Linked DNA regions of Methylosinus trichosporium OB3b. The protein of the gene in region 1 interacts with the protein of each later gene in a pairwise test. Links are inferred from orthologs where the notes say so. Each region holds a gene or a part of one and is shown in the gene's direction. Other genes may lie near its edges.

Evidence for each region.
Region 2: the proteins of hfq (region 1) and rho interact in binary tests that used the Escherichia coli proteins (3 or more experiments, as listed by UniProt). The link is inferred for Methylosinus trichosporium OB3b from one-to-one orthologs.

The regions. Positions count from the first base shown.
Region 1 is NZ_CP023737.1:327,691-336,334, reverse strand. Bases 3,697-6,377 are described here. They hold hfq (RNA chaperone Hfq), read left to right. Parts: upstream 3,697-4,745; coding sequence 4,746-5,009; downstream 5,010-6,377. Other genes in these bases: hflX (GTPase HflX), read left to right, coding at 5,213-6,377; CQW49_RS01640 (IS1380 family transposase), read right to left, coding at 3,697-4,415. Outside these bases: CQW49_RS01650 (sensor histidine kinase NtrY-like), read left to right, coding at 1-1,438; nitrogen assimilation response regulator NtrX, read left to right, coding at 1,465-2,832; more of CQW49_RS01640, read right to left, coding at 3,069-3,696; more of hflX, read left to right, coding at 6,378-6,601; CQW49_RS01625 (DMT family transporter), read left to right, coding at 6,745-7,071; mazG (nucleoside triphosphate pyrophosphohydrolase), read right to left, coding at 7,169-7,981; CQW49_RS01615 (cold-shock protein), read right to left, coding at 8,249-8,644. UniProt on the Escherichia coli protein: RNA chaperone that binds small regulatory RNA (sRNAs) and mRNAs to facilitate mRNA translational regulation in response to envelope stress, environmental stress and changes in metabolite concentrations.
Region 2 is NZ_CP023737.1:2,659,622-2,668,405, reverse strand. The notes cover bases 1,097-3,917. They hold rho (transcription termination factor Rho), read left to right. Parts: upstream 1,097-1,783; coding sequence 1,784-3,052; downstream 3,053-3,917. Other genes in these bases: mnmE (tRNA uridine-5-carboxymethylaminomethyl(34) synthesis GTPase MnmE), read left to right, coding at 3,145-3,917; hemJ (protoporphyrinogen oxidase HemJ), read left to right, coding at 1,105-1,524; hemE (uroporphyrinogen decarboxylase), read left to right, coding at 1,097-1,100. Outside these bases: more of hemE, read left to right, coding at 66-1,096; more of mnmE, read left to right, coding at 3,918-4,452; tRNA uridine-5-carboxymethylaminomethyl(34) synthesis enzyme MnmG, read left to right, coding at 4,597-6,444; 16S rRNA (guanine(527)-N(7))-methyltransferase RsmG, read left to right, coding at 6,441-7,106; CQW49_RS12790 (ParA family protein), read left to right, coding at 7,141-7,926; CQW49_RS12785 (ParB/RepB/Spo0J family partition protein), read left to right, coding at 7,960-8,784. UniProt on the Escherichia coli protein: Facilitates transcription termination by a mechanism that involves Rho binding to the nascent RNA, activation of Rho's RNA-dependent ATPase activity, and release of the mRNA from the DNA template.

The DNA.
Region 1 (8,644 bases):
CGTGCAATTCCCCGAGCAGGCGGCGAGCCTCATCGCCACTTACGACGCCTTCGACGCCTATCGCGGCGCGGTGAAGAAAGCCTTCGTGGTGATGTATGCGCTGCTGGCGATGATCATGCTGCTGTCGGCGGTCTGGCTCGGCCTCGATTTCGCCAATCGGCTGGTCGCGCCCATCCGCGCGCTGATCGCCGCGACCGATCAGGTCTCGGCCGGCAATCTCGACGTGCGCGTCGAGGTCGAGCGCTCGCAGGGCGATCTCGCCCATCTCGGCGACGTCTTCAACAACATGACCACCGAGCTCGAGCAGCAGCAGCGCCGGCTGATCTCGGCCAATCGGCAGATCGACGAGCGCCGCCGCTTCACCGAGGCGGTGCTGTCGGGCGTGCCGGCCGCCGTGCTCGGCGTCGACACGGACGGGCGGATCAATGTGCTCAACCGCTCCGCAGAGGAGCTTCTCGTCGGCGGGCAGAAGAGCGCCGCCGCCGCCGCGATCGGCAAGCGGGCGGCCGAGGCGCTGCCCGAGATCGCGCCCATTCTCGCCGACGCCGCCGAGGCCTTTCCGCGCCCCATCCAGCGCCAGATCATGATCCGCCGCGGCGGCAAGGAGCTGACCTTCGCTGTGCGCGTCACCTCGGCGAGCACCGGGGAAGGGGATACCGATTTCGTCGTGACGCTCGACGACATCACCGATCTCGTCGTCGCGCAGCGCACCTCCGCCTGGGCCGATGTCGCCCGCCGCATCGCCCATGAGATCAAGAATCCGCTGACGCCGATCCAGCTCTCGGCGGAGCGGCTGAAGCGCAAATACGGCAAGCACATCACCGTCGATCGCGACATCTTCGACCAATGCACCGACACGATCGTGCGGCAGGTCGACGACATCAAGCGCATGGTCGACGAGTTCTCCTCCTTTGCGCGCATGCCCAAGGCGCGCCCCGAGCGCGACGACCTCTGCGAATGCGTTCGCCAGGCCGCCTTCCTGCTGCGCGTCGCCCACAACGACGTCGAGATGACGCTGAATTTGCCGGAGGCGCCGGTTCTCGCCTTCTTCGACCGGCGGCTGTTGTCGCAGGCGATCACCAATATCGTGAAGAACGCCGCCGAGAGCATCGCCGCGCGCGACGAGAGCGCGGCGCAAGAGCAAAAGCGCATCGAGATCGCGCTCGCCACGCATGACGGCATGGCGCAGATCGACGTGATCGACAATGGCAAGGGTTTTCCCGCCGTCAACCGCCAGCGCCTGCTCGAGCCTTATATGACGACGCGGGCGGAGGGCACGGGCCTCGGCCTGCCTATTGTCGCCAAGATCATCGAGGACCATGGCGGACGGCTCGATCTGCTCGACGCGCCGTCGGGCAGGGGCGCCTGCGTGCGCCTCATCCTGCCGCTCGGCGGAGAGGTCGCGCGAGACGAGCCGGCGCCGGTCCGCGCCATCTGAACCGCGCCTCGTGAATGGTGAAGGAAATGGTCAGCGACATACTCATCGTCGACGATGAAGAAGACATCCGCGAGCTCGTCGCCGGCATTCTCGGCGACGAGGGCCATGGCGTGCGCACGGCCAAGGATTCCGATTCGGCCCTCGCGGCGATCGAGGCGCGCCGGCCGCATCTCGTCTTTCTCGACATCTGGCTGCAAGGCTCGCGGCTCGACGGCATGCAGGTGCTGGAGCAGGTGCAGCAGCAGCACAAAGGCCTGCCCGTGGTGATGATCTCGGGCCACGGCAATATCGAGACGGCTGTGAGCGCCATCAAGCTCGGCGCCTATGACTTCATCGAGAAGCCGTTCAAGGCCGATCGCCTCGTGCTCGTCGCCGAGCGGGCTCTCGAGGCGTCGCAGCTGCGCCGCGAGGTCAGCGCGCTGCGCCAGCGCTCCGGCGCCTCGGACCGCATCGTCGGCAGCTCGCTGCCCGCGCATCAGCTGCAGCAGCTGATCGCTCGCGTCGCGCCGGTCAACTCGCGCGTCCTGATCACCGGCCGGCCGGGCTCGGGCAAGGAACTCGCGGCGCGCTGCATCCACGCCGCCTCGGCGCGCGCCGGCGGGCCCTTCGTCGTCATCAATGCGGCGACCATCACGCCGGAGACGATGGAGATCGAGCTGTTCGGCCGCGAGGGCGGCGACGGCCCGCTGAAGATCGGCGCGCTCGAGGAGGCCCATGGCGGCACGCTCTTCCTCGACGAGATCGCCGATATGCCCAAGGACACGCAGTCCAAGATTCTGCGCGTTCTAGTCGAGCAGCAGACGTTCCAGCGCGTCGGCGGAACGACGCGCGTGCAAGTAGATGTGCGGATCATCTCCTCCTCCGCCCGCGATCTTCCCGCCGCGATCGAGGAGGGGACGCTGCGAGAGGATCTGTTCCATCGGCTGCAGGTGATGCCGATCCGCGTGCCCTCGCTCGCCGAGCGGCGCGAGGACATTCCCGAGCTCATCGATTTTTTCATGGAGCAGCTCTCGGCGACGACCGGCATGGCCCGCCGCAAGATCAGCTCCGACGCGCTCGCCGTGCTGCAATTGCACGATTGGCCCGGTAATATTCGCCAGCTGCGCAATAATGTGGAGCGGCTGATGATCCTCGCCGTGGGCGACGCCGGCGCCGAGATCACCGCTGACATGCTGCCGCCGGATGTCGGCGAGCTTGTGCCGGCGACGCCGGCGGGCGTGCGCGGCGAGAAACTGATGAGCCTGCCGCTGCGCGAGGCGCGCGAAGTGTTCGAGCGGGAATATCTGATCGCCCAGCTCAACCGTTTCAGCAATAATATTTCACGTACGGCCGAATTTATCGGCATGGAGCGCTCGGCGTTGCATCGAAAATTGAAGTCGCTCGGCATCGAATGAGAGCTTTCCGCCGCAAATCGCGGCGTTACAAGAGCTTGTGAAAGTTTCCTATTGGCTCGGGCGCTGTTTCGCTCTAGCCCCTCTTATTCGTGACGGTCCGATTTTTTGCATCGTCGGGCCGTTCGGCTCGCGGGCCGCGCGGGGGCGTTCGGCTTTTTCACCGCTTCGAGGATCGCACTTTCGGGAACGCGTTGGGAGGAATGGGAGAGACGAGAGGGGGCGCGCCGCCCCGTCGATCATGGTCCTGCGGGCATGAGCAGCGCCGCCGGCATGGAGCAGAAGAGATCGGCCTCGGGGCAGGCGGCGGCGAAGGCGAGGCGCACGCGGCTCGCGGTCTCGATCACGCGCGCGGCGATCTTCAGCAATCGCAGGCGCAGAGTCGAGAACTCGGCTTTGGCGAGGTCGCGCGGGCGCGGGATCGCGTCGCGCACGCCGAGCATCAGCCAATAGGCGGCGGTGTGCAGGACGAGGCGCACCTGATTGGCGAGCGCCGAACGACACGAGGTTCGATCGGAGCAAAGCTGCGTCTTGTGCAGCTTGATGAGATTCTCCGCCTGTCCGCGCGCGCAGTAGAGACTCTCATAGAGCCATTGCGGCGCGCCATGCGCGCGATTGGTGACGATGAAGCGAATGTCGAGGCCGAGCCGCGTCGCCTCGATGCGGGCGATCGCGCGGCGCTCTCTGTCCCAGGACTTGGCCCGGTGACGCGTCTCGGCATAGCCTCGCACGACGTCCTTGTCGTCGAGGGCGCGCTCGACGCGGACGGCGTCCGCCGTCTCCTCGACCTTCTTGGACAGCGGCTTGGTTCCGGGAAGGCCGAAGACGTAATCGACGCCGTGATCCTCGCACCAGGCCATCGCCTCGGGCCGCGCATAATGCCCGTCGCCGCGAAACAGGATGCCCGTCGTCGGCCAAGACTTGCGGATATGCCGCACGAGCCGGCGCAGATGCGCTCTCACCTCGACGCCGGACGGCGTCTTGCCCGGGCGCAGGATCATAACGACGGGACGGCTCTGCTCGGTGTCATAGACATGGATCGGCAGAAAGCAGCGCTCGTCATAATGGGCGTTGAACAACGACAATTGCTGATGGCCATGCGCGATGTCGCAGGTGTCGTCGATGTCGAGTGTGACCGAAGATGGCGGCTTCTCGTAGGAGGCCATCCATTGGTCGACGAGCGCATAGGTCAGGCGGATCACGTCGCGCAGGGCCGGCGCGTTCTCGAGCCGCGACAGCGTCGGCTGCGAAGCGAGATCGCGGCCCGTGTCGGGCAGGCGCCCGCAGGCGAGCTTGAACGCCGGATCGGAGCGCAGAAAATCGAGATCGTCGGCGTCCTCATAGCCGCAGCCGATCGCGAAGATGCGGGCGCGGATCATATCGGCGAGCGTGTGGGTGATGCGCGCAGGATCGCGGCGATCGGGAAAGCAGCGCGCCAGCCGTTCGGCGACGCCGAGCCGGCGCTCCGCCATGGCGAGCAGCATGACGCCGCCGTCCGAGGAGATGCGGCCGCCGTCGAAAGCGGCTGTGATTTTCTTGCCCTGGACGGCTGGAAACGAGAAGGCGGGGAACGTATCGTCTGTCATGGCGGGCGTGGCAGGCCGGTGCAGCGGGAAAGGGTTGGTGTCAACAACCAAATCCTACGCCGTTTCAGTGATCTATGCTACGCTCGCCACCCTTCCAACAGCGCCTTCATGAATAAGACGGGCTAGTGGAGGCGAAGCTCGCCGTCGCAGTTGCGTCGCAACGTTCGGCCACGATCCGCAGAGTCCAGCCGACCGAGGGAGGGCGGCTGCGCGCAGACTCGCGGCTTGCGCAATGCGCGGCCCCGGTCTCTAATGCGGCGCCGGACGACTTGGATGGGACGTGAGCGGCGGAAGTCGCCCGGAAACGAAAAAAAGAGAACAGGATAGCCGATGTCCTCGGAACGCGCGCAGAACCTGCAGGATACTTTTTTGAACTTCGTGAGGAAAAACAAGGTTCCGCTCACGATTTTCCTCGTGAATGGCGTCAAGCTTCAAGGCATTGTGACCTGGTTCGACAATTTTTGTCTGTTGCTGCGGCGCGACGGCCATTCGCAGCTCGTCTACAAACATGCGATTTCCACTATCATGCCCGGTCATCCGATCCATATGTTCGAGCCGGGAGACGATTCCGAGGCCGCGGAGAAGCAGCGCTAGAGCGCTTTCCGATCGAACGGGACCGTTCGATCGACCAGAATTCGCTCAAACGAGAGAATGCTAGAGCGCTTTCCGATCGGGCGCTTCGAGAGGCGAGCCTGAAGGCTCGCGGTCCAGGGGCGCGCTTTGGACCGCGAGCCTTCAGGCTCGCTCTCCTGGGGGCGTCGAAGTGATGACGCAGGCTGGCGACCGTCGAGGATGGATTGAACGATAGAGGCTCAGGTTCTGAAGGCCGCGCGCCGGGGCGGGAGGATGACCGCACGCGCGCGCTCGTCGTCGGCCCTTATCTCACGCGCGGCGGCGCCGCCGATCTCGCCACGCGAGATCCACAGGCGCGCCTCGCCGAGGCGGCCGGCCTCGCCGAGGCGATCGACCTCGACATCGCCGAGCCGATCCTGGTCTCGCTGTCGCAGGTGCGGCCGTCGACCTTTCTCGGCAAGGGCAAGGTCGAGGAGATCGCCGACGCCGTGAAGAACGCCGAGGCGACGCTGGTGACGATGGATTGCCAGCTCTCGCCGGTGCAGCAGCGCAATCTCGAGAAGGCGTGGGGCGCCAAGGTCATCGACCGCACCGGCCTCATCCTCGAGATTTTCGGTCGCCGCGCCCGCACCAAGGAGGGCGCGCTGCAGGTGGAGCTCGCCCATCTCGAATATCAGAAATCCCGCCTCGTGCGCAGCTGGACCCATCTCGAGCGCCAGCGTGGCGGCTTCGGCTTTCTCGGCGGTCCCGGCGAGACGCAGATCGAGACCGACCGCCGCCTGATCGAGGAGCGCATGGCGCGCATCGAGCGCGACCTCGAGCAGGTGAAGCGCACACGCGGCCTGCATCGCAAGAACCGCCGCGAGGTTCCCTATCCGGTCGTCGCTCTGGTCGGCTACACCAACGCCGGCAAATCGACGCTGTTCAACCGGCTCACCAAGGCCGGCGTGCTCGCCGAGGACATGCTGTTCGCGACGCTGGATCCGACCTTGCGGCAGATCCGTCTGCCGCATGGCGCGAAAGTTCTGCTGTCGGACACCGTGGGCTTCATCTCCGATCTGCCGACCATGCTGATCACCGCCTTCCGCGCCACTCTCGAAGAAGTGATGCTCGCCGATGTCGTGCTGCATGTGCGCGACGTCTCGCATGAGGATTGGGAGGCGCAGGCCGAGGATGTCGAGGCGATCCTCGCCGAGCTCGGCCTCTCGGGCGAGGCCGGCGCGCGCATTCTCGAAGTGTGGAACAAGATCGACGCGCTCGATCCCGAGCGGCTCGCCGCGCTCGCCGTCGCCGCGGAAAGCGCGCAGGGCAGGGAGCGTCCGTCGCTCGTCTCGGCGCTGACCGGGGAGGGGCTGGAGGCGCTGCTGGAGCGGATCGAGCAGCGTCTCGCCGAGGGGCGCGTCGAGCTGGAGATCGCGCTCGATCCCGCCGATGGCGAAGGCTTCGCCTGGCTGCATTCGCATGCCGAGGTGCTGGGCCGCGAGACGCTCGCCGATGGAAGCGCGCGTCTCGTGGTGCGGGTCGCCCCGGAGCGCTTCGACACGGTGACGCGGCGTTTTCCGCAGGCCGAGGTTTTTCAGGGCGCGGCCGAACGGCGCCACGCCGGGAGATAAAGTGATGGGGGCAAAAGGGCGAGCCTGAAGGCTCGCGGTCCGGAGCCCGCCCCCTGGACCGCGAGCCTTCAGGCCGCTCTCGAGGCTCGCTACATCCAAAGGACGAGGCCTGGAGTCTCACATCGATACGAAAGGGATTTCCGATGGATCGCATTTTTCTGGCGGTCGCCATTTTGTCCGAGGTCGCGGCGACGTCGGCGCTGAAATCGAGCGAAGGGTTTTCGCGGCTCCTGCCCTCGATCATCGTCGTGATCGGCTATGGGGTGTCCTTCTTCCTGCTGTCGCTGGCGCTGCGCAGCATTCCGGTGGCGGTCGCCTATGCGATCTGGTCGGGCGTCGGCCAAGCGCTGATCGCCGCCGTCGCCTGGTTCGCCTTTCGCCAGACGCTGAACGCCGGAGAGCTCGCCGGCATGGGCCTCATCGTCGCCGGCGTCGTGACGCTCGGCTTCTTCTCCAACGGCGCGCATTGAGCGGAAAAAGCAATTCGGGGTGCGCAAGCTTCGGGTCGCGCGCGTTGGACCGCGAGTCTTCAGGCTCGCATCTCGAGCGCGTTCTCAGCGACTGCGCTCATGCGCGCTCGGCCGCTTTCGCCGCCCGCCAGAGCTCCTCCATCTCGTCGAGCGTCGCGCTCTCCGGATCGCCGCCGCGCTCCGCCAGAGCCTGCTCGATGAAACGAAAGCGCCGCTCGAATTTGGCGTTGGCGCCGCGCAGCGCCTGCTCGGGATCGGCGTCGACATGCCGCGCCAGATTGGCGACGGCGAACAGAAGATCGCCGATCTCGTCGGTGAGAGCGGGCGAGGGCGCGCCGGCCAGCAACTCCTGCTCCACCTCCTCGGTCTCCTCGCGAATTTTCGCCAGCACCAACCGCGCGTCGTTCCAGTCGAAGCCGACCTCGCAGGCCTTGCGCTGCAATTTGACCGCGCGTGTAAGCGCGGGCAGAGCGAGCGGAACCCCTTCGAGCCGGCTCGGCGCAGCGGCCTCGCCGCGGGCGTCGGCGCGCGCCGCTTTCTCGCGCGCCTTGATCGCATTCCATTGCGTCACCACTGCATCGGCGCTCGCCGCGGTCGCGTCGCCGAACACATGCGGATGGCGCCGCACCAGCTTGGCGGCGATGGCGTCGATCACATCGCCGAAGGCGAAGGCGCGCCGCTCCTCGGCCATGCGGGCGTGAAACACGACCTGAAGCAGCAGATCGCCCAGCTCATCCTTCAGATCATCGAGATCGCCGCGCTCGACCGCCTCGGCGACCTCATAGGCCTCCTCGATCGTGTAGGGCGCGATGGAGCGGAAATTCTGCTCGAGGTCCCAGGGACAGCCGGTCACGGGCGTCCGCAAGGCGGCCATAATGTCGAGGAGACGCGCGAGACGGTCCTGCGTCATGTGCTCCTCTTTCGGTGCTTCACGAAAAAAGGCGGCGGCGCGGTGTTTTGACGCATGGGCGCGCGTTGAATGACTGGCAAAGGCGCGGGCTTTTGCTCTAGACTGACGGCGTCGGCATCGACGACGCCTTAAGCCTTTCCGCCCAAGGCAGCAGTCGGTCCGAGGGTCCGGGGCGAACCGCCTTGCAACGACAGCGCCTCGGACCCGTCCAACGAATCCGAAGCGTCTTGTCGGTCTCGAGGCTTATCGCCTCGACGTGGCGCGCGATCAGTCCAGAGTGATCGACAGGGCCTCACGGCCCTTGGCGGTGTCGACGACCTGCATCGTCACCGGCTGGCCTTCGGCGAGATGATTGACGCCGGAGGGGCCGAGGATCGAGATGTGAACGAAGACGTCCTTGCCGCCGTCGTTCGACTGCACGAAGCCGAAGCCCTTGGTCTCGTCGAACCATTTGACCTTGCCGGACACCGACACGGCCGTCGACGGATCGGGAGCCTGCCGGCGCGGCGGACGATCGAACCCGCCGCCGCGTGACGGGGGGGCTCGCTCGCTGGTCGCGCTGGACAGATCGACCTCGAGCACGCGCGACACCTGCTGGCCCTTGACCGAGCTGGTGACGGTGACCTTCAGCTTGGCGCCGGGAGGCAGAGCGTCATAGCCGGC
Region 2 (8,784 bases), 2.3 Mb from region 1 along the record:
AGATAGCTCCTCTTTCCGGGATGCGAGGCGCATGCCGAGAGCCCTCGAAACGGAGGCCGAACGACATGGGTGAGGAGAAGCCGCTGATCGCCGTCCTGCGTGGCGAGGCGCTTCCGGTTCCGCCGGTCTGGCTGATGCGCCAGGCGGGACGGTTTCTGCCGGAATATCGCGAGCTGCGCGCCCATGCGGGGAGCTTTCTCGACACCTGCTACAATCCCGAGATCGCGGCGCGGATCACTCTGCAGCCGATCGAGCGCTTCGGCTTCGACGCGGCGATCCTGTTCAGCGACATTCTCGTCGTTCCCGACGCGCTCGGGCAGAAAGTCTCGTTCGAATCCGGCCATGGTCCGAAGCTCGAGCCGATCGGCGAACCGAAGGATCTCGAACGTCTGGCGCCGGTTTTCGACGCCGATCGGCTCGCTCCCGTCTATGAGACTATCGCCCGGGTGAAGCGCGAGCTGCCGGAACGTGTGGCCTTCATCGGCTTTTGCGGCGCGCCCTGGACCGTCGCGAGCTATATGATCGCCGGCGAAGGCACCCCGGATCAGGCGCCGGCGCGGCTCTTCGCCTATCGCCATCCGGAGGCGTTCGGCCGGCTGATCGATCGTCTGGTCGATGCGTCCATCGCCTATCTCACGCGCCAGATCGACGCCGGCGTGGAGGCGCTGCAGATTTTCGACAGCTGGGCCGGCGTGCTGCCGCCGCAGGAATTCGAGCGCTGGGTCGTCTCGCCGTTGCAGCGGATCATCGCCGAGCTGAAGCAGCGCCGCCCCGCTGTTCCGATCATCGCTTTCGTGCGCGGCGCCGGACCGCATCTTCCCGATCTCGCGCAACGGCTCGGCGCCGACGCGCTCGGGCTCGACACTTTTGTCCCGCCGCAATGGGCCGCGCGCGAGGTCTCCGGCGGCGTGGCGTTGCAGGGCAATCTCGATCCGCTCGCGCTCGTCGCCGGCGGTGAGGCGCTCGATCGGCAGACCGACGCCATCCTCGAGGCTTTCGCCGGACGGCCGCATATTTTCAATCTCGGCCATGGCGTGCTGCCGGAAACGCCGCTCGACCATGTCGCCCGTCTGGTCGATCGCATTCGCAACAGGGGATAAGGCGATGTTCTTGTGGATCAAGGCGCTTCATGTGATCGCCATCATCGCCTGGATGGCGGCGCTCCTCTATCTGCCGCGGCTGTTCGTCTATCACGCCGAGGTCGGGACCGGCGCGCAGGCGGAGCTGTTCAAGAAGATGGAGCGGCGGCTCGCACGCTACATCATGGCGCCCGCCATGGGCGTCGCCTGGCTCGCCGGGCTGGCGCTCATTTATTTGGGGGAGTTTCACGGCGCCGGTTGGTTCCACGCCAAGCTCGCTCTGGTCGTGCTGCTCACCGGCGCGCATTTTTATCTCGGCTATCTGACCCGCGTCTTCGCGCGCGACGGCAACACGCGACCGGCGGGTTTCTATCGCGCGATCAACGAGGTGCCGACCGTGCTGATGATCGGGATCGTGATTCTCGTCATCGTGAAGCCCTTCTGAGCGAGCTCCGGCAGGCCGCGCGCTCGCGCGGCCGAAGCTATTGACTTTTTTAATGATTCACAAATTCGTCACGACGCGTTCCCATTCGTGTTGCGTTCTTCGGCGAAACGGATTAATTGCTTGAATCGCTCACCACAGGCAGATCGTCTTCCAGACGACCGCCGGAACTGACCGGCGCTTCGGGACCTTGCTTCCCGCCCTCACCTGCCGCGTCCCACAGCCCCACCTACCGTGAAAATTTCGTCGAGGATTGTCCCACATGGGGGAAATCAAGCTTCAAGACCTGAAGTCAAAATCCGCTGCCGAGCTGCTCGCTTTCGCCGAGGAGCATGAAGTCGAAAATGCTTCGCTCATGCGTCGGCAAGAGCTGCTGTTCGCGATTCTGAAACAATTCGCCGGTCGCGAGGTCGAGATCGTCGGCGAGGGCGTCGTCGAGGTGCTGCAGGACGGCTTCGGCTTCCTGCGCTCGCCGGACGCCAATTATCTTGCCGGGCCGGACGACATCTATGTCTCGCCCTCGCAGATTCGTCGCTTCGGCCTGCGCACCGGCGACACCGTCGAAGGCATGATTCGCAGCCCCAAGGAGGGCGAGCGCTATTTCGCTCTGCTGAAGGTCAACTCGATCAATTTCGAGGACCCGGAGAAGATCCGGCACAAGGTCCCCTTCGACAATCTGACGCCGCTCTATCCGGACGAGCGCCTAAAGCTCGAGATCGAGGATCCGACCCGCAGGGATCTCTCCGCCCGCGTCATCGATCTCGTGGCGCCGATCGGCAAGGGCCAGCGCGCGCTGGTCGTCGCGCCGCCGCGCACCGGCAAGACCGTGCTGCTGCAGAATATCGCGCAGTCGATCACCACCAATCATCCGGAATGTTATCTGATCGTTCTGCTCATCGACGAGCGTCCGGAGGAAGTGACCGACATGCAGCGTTCGGTGAAGGGCGAGGTCGTCTCCTCGACCTTCGACGAGCCGGCCGTGCGCCATGTGCAGGTTGCGGAAATGGTGATCGAGAAGGCCAAGCGCCTCGTCGAGCATCGTCGCGACGTGGTGATCCTTCTCGACTCCATCACCCGTCTCGGCCGCGCCTACAACACCGTGGTTCCCTCCTCCGGCAAGGTGCTGACCGGCGGCGTCGACGCCAATGCGTTGCAGCGGCCGAAGCGCTTCTTCGGCGCCGCGCGCAATATCGAGGAGGGCGGCTCGCTGACCATCATCGCCACGGCGCTGATCGACACCGGCTCGCGCATGGATGAGGTGATCTTCGAGGAGTTCAAGGGCACGGGCAATTCGGAGATTATTCTCGACCGCAAAGTGTCCGACAAGCGCGTGTTCCCGGCGATCGACATCACCCGCTCCGGCACGCGCAAGGAAGAACTGCTGGTGCCGCCGGACATCCTCAAGAAGATGTATGTGCTGCGCCGCATCCTCAATCCGATGGGCACGGTCGATGCGATCGAGTTCCTGCTCGGCAAGCTGCGCGAGACGCCGAAGGGCAACGCCGCTTTCTTCGATTCGATGAACACCTGAGGCGCGGCGTCGGGACGGACTCGGAAATTCTTTCGGTCGGTGGCGAAACTCGGTAGAGCGACGCGGAACGAAACGTTTTTCCGGGACCAACGATGTCGAGCGACACGATCTTTGCTCTGGCGAGTGGAGCCGGCCGTGCGGCGATCGCCGTGATTCGGCTGTCGGGGCCTTTGGTCTCGCCGCTCGTGGAGGCGGTGGCCGGGCTCACGCCGACGCCTCGCTTTGCTCATTACGTGCGCTTGCGCGACCCGCGGTCGGGGGAGACGATCGATCGCGGGCTGCTGCTGTTTTTTCCTGTCGAGAGCTCGCCGACCGGCGAAGATTACGCCGAGTTGCAGATTCATGGCGGTCGCGCCGTGATTGACGGATTCTTGACTCTTTTTTCCGAGACTCCGGGGCTGCGCCTCGCGGAACCGGGCGAATTCGCGCGGCGCAGCTTCGCCAATGGCCGCATGGACTTGTCGCAGGTCGAAGGCCTCGCCGATCTGATCGATGCGGAGACGGCGAGTCAGCGTCGTCAAGCGCTGCAGGCGCTCGGCGGCGGATTGCGCCGTCGCGTCGAGGGCTGGCGCGAGGCGGTGATTTGCGGCGCCGCCCTCGTAGAGGCCGAGCTGGATTTTTCCGACGAGGGCGATGTGCGCGACCCGGCGGAGCAGCTGCGGCCCTTGCTCGAGCCTCAGGCGCGAGACATGGAAGAGATGGCGCGACAGGCGCCGGCGGCGGAACGGCTCCGCGATGGCTTTCTGGTTCTGCTGCTCGGGCCGCCCAATTCGGGAAAGTCGACGCTGTTGAATGCTTTGGCGCGTCGCGATGTGGCGATCGTCTCGGCCATTCCCGGCACGACGCGCGATATGATCGAAGTTCATCTCGATCTCGGCGGCTTGCCGGTGACCTTGGTCGATACGGCTGGCCTGCGCGAGGCCGAGGATGAGATCGAGCGGCTGGGCGTCGCGCGGACGCGGGCGCGGATCGGAGAGGCCGATCTCTTGCTATGGCTCTCCGAGGGCGGTGAGACACTGGTGGGGGAAGAGATCGTGGCCGGCGCCGCGGACAGCCTTCGCCTCGCCACCAAAACCGATATTCGTGCGGCGGGAGCGTGCGATCTTGCAATTTCGGCGCAGACGGGGCTTGGATTGGAGGCCTTGATCGCCGAAATTCGGTGGCGCGCCCAGCGGCGCCTCGGCGACGGGTCGAGCGCTGTGCTGACGCGTGAGCGGCACCGGCGGCTGGTGGAAGAAGCGGCCGCCGCGCTTCGCGTGTGCCTGGAGCCAGGCAAGCCGCTGGAGATCGTCGCCGAGGACTTACGCGCCGCTAATCGGGCGCTCGGTCGGATCGTCGGGTCTGTGGATGTGGAGGATGTGCTGGATGCAGTCTTCGCGCAATTCTGCATCGGCAAATAGGGGCTGTTTCACGTGAAACAGGCGTCGACTGGGCCGTCATTGTGAGCGAAGCGAAGCAATCCAGCGCCACAGCGCGGCGTCTGGTTTTCTTCGCCGCTTCGCCATGACGACAATATTGGCGGATGAATTCTCGGATTGGAGAGCATGACCCGTTCATCCTATGACGTGATCGTGATCGGCGGCGGACATGCAGGCTGCGAAGCTGCAGCTGCTTCCGCCCGGCTCGGCGCGCGCACGGTTCTGGTCACGCATTCGCGTGACACCATCGGCGCCATGTCCTGCAATCCGGCGATCGGGGGATTGGGCAAGGGCCAGCTCGTTCGCGAAATCGATGCGCTCGACGGACTCATGGGGCGCGTCGCCGACGCCGCCGGCATTCAATTCCGTCTCCTCAACCGCTCCAAGGGGCCCGCGGTGCGCGGCCCGCGCGCGCAGGCGGATCGAAAGCTCTATCGCGCCGCCATGCAGGCCGCGATCGCTGCAATTCCGGGACTGGACGTCGTCGAAGGCGCGGTAGAACGGCTCGTCGTCGCGGATGGGCGCGTCTGCGGGGTCGAGATCGGCTGCATGGTTGTGCGCGCCGGCGCTGTCGTCTTGACCACTGGCACCTTCCTGAATGGCGTCATCCATATCGGCGAGAAACGAATTCCGGCCGGCCGCATGGGCGAGCAGCCGGCGATCGGCCTCGCCGAAGATTTGCGCCGGATCGGCTTTGCGACGCGGCGGCTGAAGACCGGCACGCCGCCGCGGCTCGATGGCAGGACCATCGCCTGGGAGAAGCTCGAGCGGCAGAGCGGCGACGAGACGCCGGAACCTTTCTCCTTTCTGACGACCCGTATCGGCAATCCGCAGATCGACTGTCACATCACCCGCACCAACGCCGCGGCGCATAAAGTCATTCTGGACAATCTCGATCGTTCGCCTTTGCGCAGCGGCGCAATTTCCGGTCCCGGCCCGCGCTATTGTCCCTCGATCGAGGATAAGGTGACGCGTTTCGGCGACCGCGAGGCGCATCAGATTTTTCTGGAGCCGGAGGGGCTCGACGACGATACTGTCTATCCGAATGGCGTTTCCACCTCGCTGCCGGAGGAGGTTCAGCATCATTTCATTCGTAGCATAGAGGGGCTGGAGCAGGCGCACATTCTGCGGCCGGGCTATGCGATCGAATATGATTTCGTCGATCCCCGCGAGCTCGGCGCAAACCTCGAGACGAAGAAGATCGAGGGACTGTTCTTCGCCGGCCAGTTGAACGGCACGACCGGCTATGAGGAAGCGGCGGCGCAGGGTCTCGTCGCCGGGCTCAACGCCGCGGTGCGCGCCAGCGGCGGCGCGCCAATCCTGTTCGATCGCGCCGAGGCCTATATCGGCGTGATGATCGACGATCTTGTCACCCGCGGCGTCAGCGAACCCTATCGCATGTTCACCTCGCGCGCCGAATACCGCTTGTCGCTGCGCGCCGACAATGCCGATGAGCGGCTCACGCCGCGCGGTCTCGCGATCGGATGTGTGGGCGCCGAGCGCGCCGCCGCGTTCGGCGAGCGAAGGACGCGGCTCGATAACGCGCGCGCGTTGTTGGACGGACTGACGCTGACCACCGCGGCTGCGGCGCGGCATGGCCTGCCGATCAATCAGGATGGACAGCGGCGTAGCGCCTTCGCGCTTCTGTCCTATCCGGGAATCGATCTCGTCCGTCTTCGCGACATCTGGCCGCAGCTGTGCTCGATCGACGACGAGACGGCGGCGCGAGTCGAGACCGACGCGCGCTATGCCGTCTATCTCGAGCGCCAGACCGCGGACATCGACGCCTATCGGCGCGACGAACAATTGACCCTGCCGGAGACGATCGATTATCGCCAGATCGGCGGCCTGTCGGCGGAGCTGCGCGCGAAGCTCGCCTTTTTGCGCCCGCGCACGCTTGGTCAGGCGCAGAGGATCGAAGGGATCACGCCGGCCGCTCTGACCCTTCTCGCCGCACGGGCGCGACGCGGGTGAGTCGAGATCGTGACGCCGCACGCGATCGCGACGAGGCGCTGGCGCTGGCGCCGGCCTTGCGCAGCCATATTCGCGAATTCGAGACCTATGAGGCTCTGCTGCGCAAATGGCAGAAGTCGACCAATCTCGTCGCCGCCGGAACGCTCCCGCATCTCTGGACACGGCATTTTGCCGATTCGGCGCAAATCCTCGACGCCTTTCCCAATATCGACGCTGTTTCCAAAATCGAGACTTGGGCCGATCTCGGCGCCGGCGCCGGCTTTCCGGGAATGGTGCTGGCCATTTGCCTGAAGGATCGTCCCGGCGCTCGCGTTCATTTGATCGAGAGCGATCAGCGCAAGGTTTCCTTCCTGCGCGCCGTTTCACGTGAAACAGGGGCCGCGGCCGAGATTCATCTCGGTCGAATCGAATCTATTCTGCCCTCGCTCGAAGACCGCGTCGTCGGCGTCACCGCCCGCGCGCTGGCTCCCCTGTCTCAACTCGTCGACTGGTCGCGCGAACTCTTGTTGAAAAACGCTGTCGGCGTGTTTTTGAAAGGCGAAGATTGGGCCGCCGAATTGACCGACTCACGGGCGGCAGATAGTTTCGACATCAGAACTTTCGCGAGCCGCACGCATTCGTCCGGACGCATCATCGCCATCGCGCGGGATTTTGGAGTCTGACGTGACCGGAGTTCCTCGGCCCCGCATATTGGTGATGGCCAATCAGAAGGGCGGCGTCGGCAAGACGACCACCGCCATCAATCTCGGCACCGCGCTCGCCGCTGTGGGCGAGACCGTTCTGGTGATCGATCTCGATCCGCAAGGCAATGCCTCGACCGGCCTCGGCGTCGATCGCAAGGCGCGCAAAATCTCCACCTATGACGTGCTGCTCGGCGAGAGCAGCCTCGCCGATGCGATCGTCGCCACCGCCGTTCCGCGCCTCTCGATCGCTCCCTCCACGCTCGATCTGCTCGGCGTCGAATTGCAGATCGCCGGCGACAAGGATCGCGCCTTTCGCCTGAAGCGCGCCGTCGCCGAGCTGATGGCCGCCGAGCGTCACGAGCAGATTCCGGCTTTCACCTATGTTCTGGTCGACTGCCCGCCCTCGCTCAATCTGCTGACGATCAATGCGCTGGCCAGCGCCGATTCGGTCGTCGTGCCGCTACAATGCGAATTCTTCGCGCTCGAAGGTCTGTCGCAGCTATTGTCGACGGTCGATCAGGTCAGGAAGACGCTGAATTCTCGGCTGACGATTCACGGCATCGTGCTGACCATGTTCGATCCGCGCAATAATCTCGCGACCCAGGTGGTCGCCGATGTGCGGCGCTTCATGGGCGATAAGGTCTATGAGACGGTGATTCCGCGCAATGTGCGCGTGTCCGAGGCTCCATCCTATGGCAAGCCGGTGCTGCTCTATGATCTCAAATGCAGCGGCAGCCAGGCCTATCTGAAGCTCGCGACCGAAGTGATCCAGCGCGAGAAGCAGCTGCGCGCGGCCTGACGCGCGGCCGGATTTGAAAGAGGCGATAACGACATGGCCGAGGAAGTTCGCACGCGATTGGGGCGCGGCCTCGCCGCCCTCATCGGAGAGGCTGGCGATGAGACGCCGGCGGTGGAGCGGGCGCGCGGCCAGCGCAAGGTTCCGATCGAATTTTTGCGTCCCAATCCGCGCAATCCGCGCGTCGCCTTCGGCGAGGATGATCTCGCCGATCTCGCCGCCTCGATCCGCGAGAAGGGGATCATTCAGCCGATCCTGGTGCGCACCGTTCCCGGCGTCGCCGACGCCTATGAGATCATCACCGGCGAGCGCCGCTGGCGCGCCGCTCAGCTCGCCAATCTGTCGGATGTGCCGGTGCTGGTGCATGAGGCCGACGACCGCGAGGCGCTGGAGCTCGCCATCATCGAGAATGTCCAGCGCGCCGATCTCAATGCCATCGAGGAGGCGCGCGGCTATGAGCGGCTGAGCGGCGAGTTCGGCTATTCGCAGACTGAGCTGGCCCGCATTATCGGCAAGAGCCGCTCGCATGTCGCCAATACGATTCGCTTGCTCAATCTGCCGGAGGCGACGCGGCGCCTCGTCAGCGATGGCGCAATTTCGGCGGGCCATGCGCGCGCGCTGCTGGCGGTCGAGGACCCGGACGCCGTCGCGCGCAAGGTGGTGGCCGATGGGCTGAGCGTGCGCGACGTCGAGCAGCTGGCGCAGCGCGAATCCGGCGCGACCGAGGCGAAGCCGCGCAAGTCGCGTGTCGAGAAGGACGCTGATACGATCGCGATCGAGAAAATGCTGACCGACGCGCTCGGCCTCAATGTGAGCATTCAGCACCGAGGGGAGTCAGGCGATCTGCGCATTCGCTATACG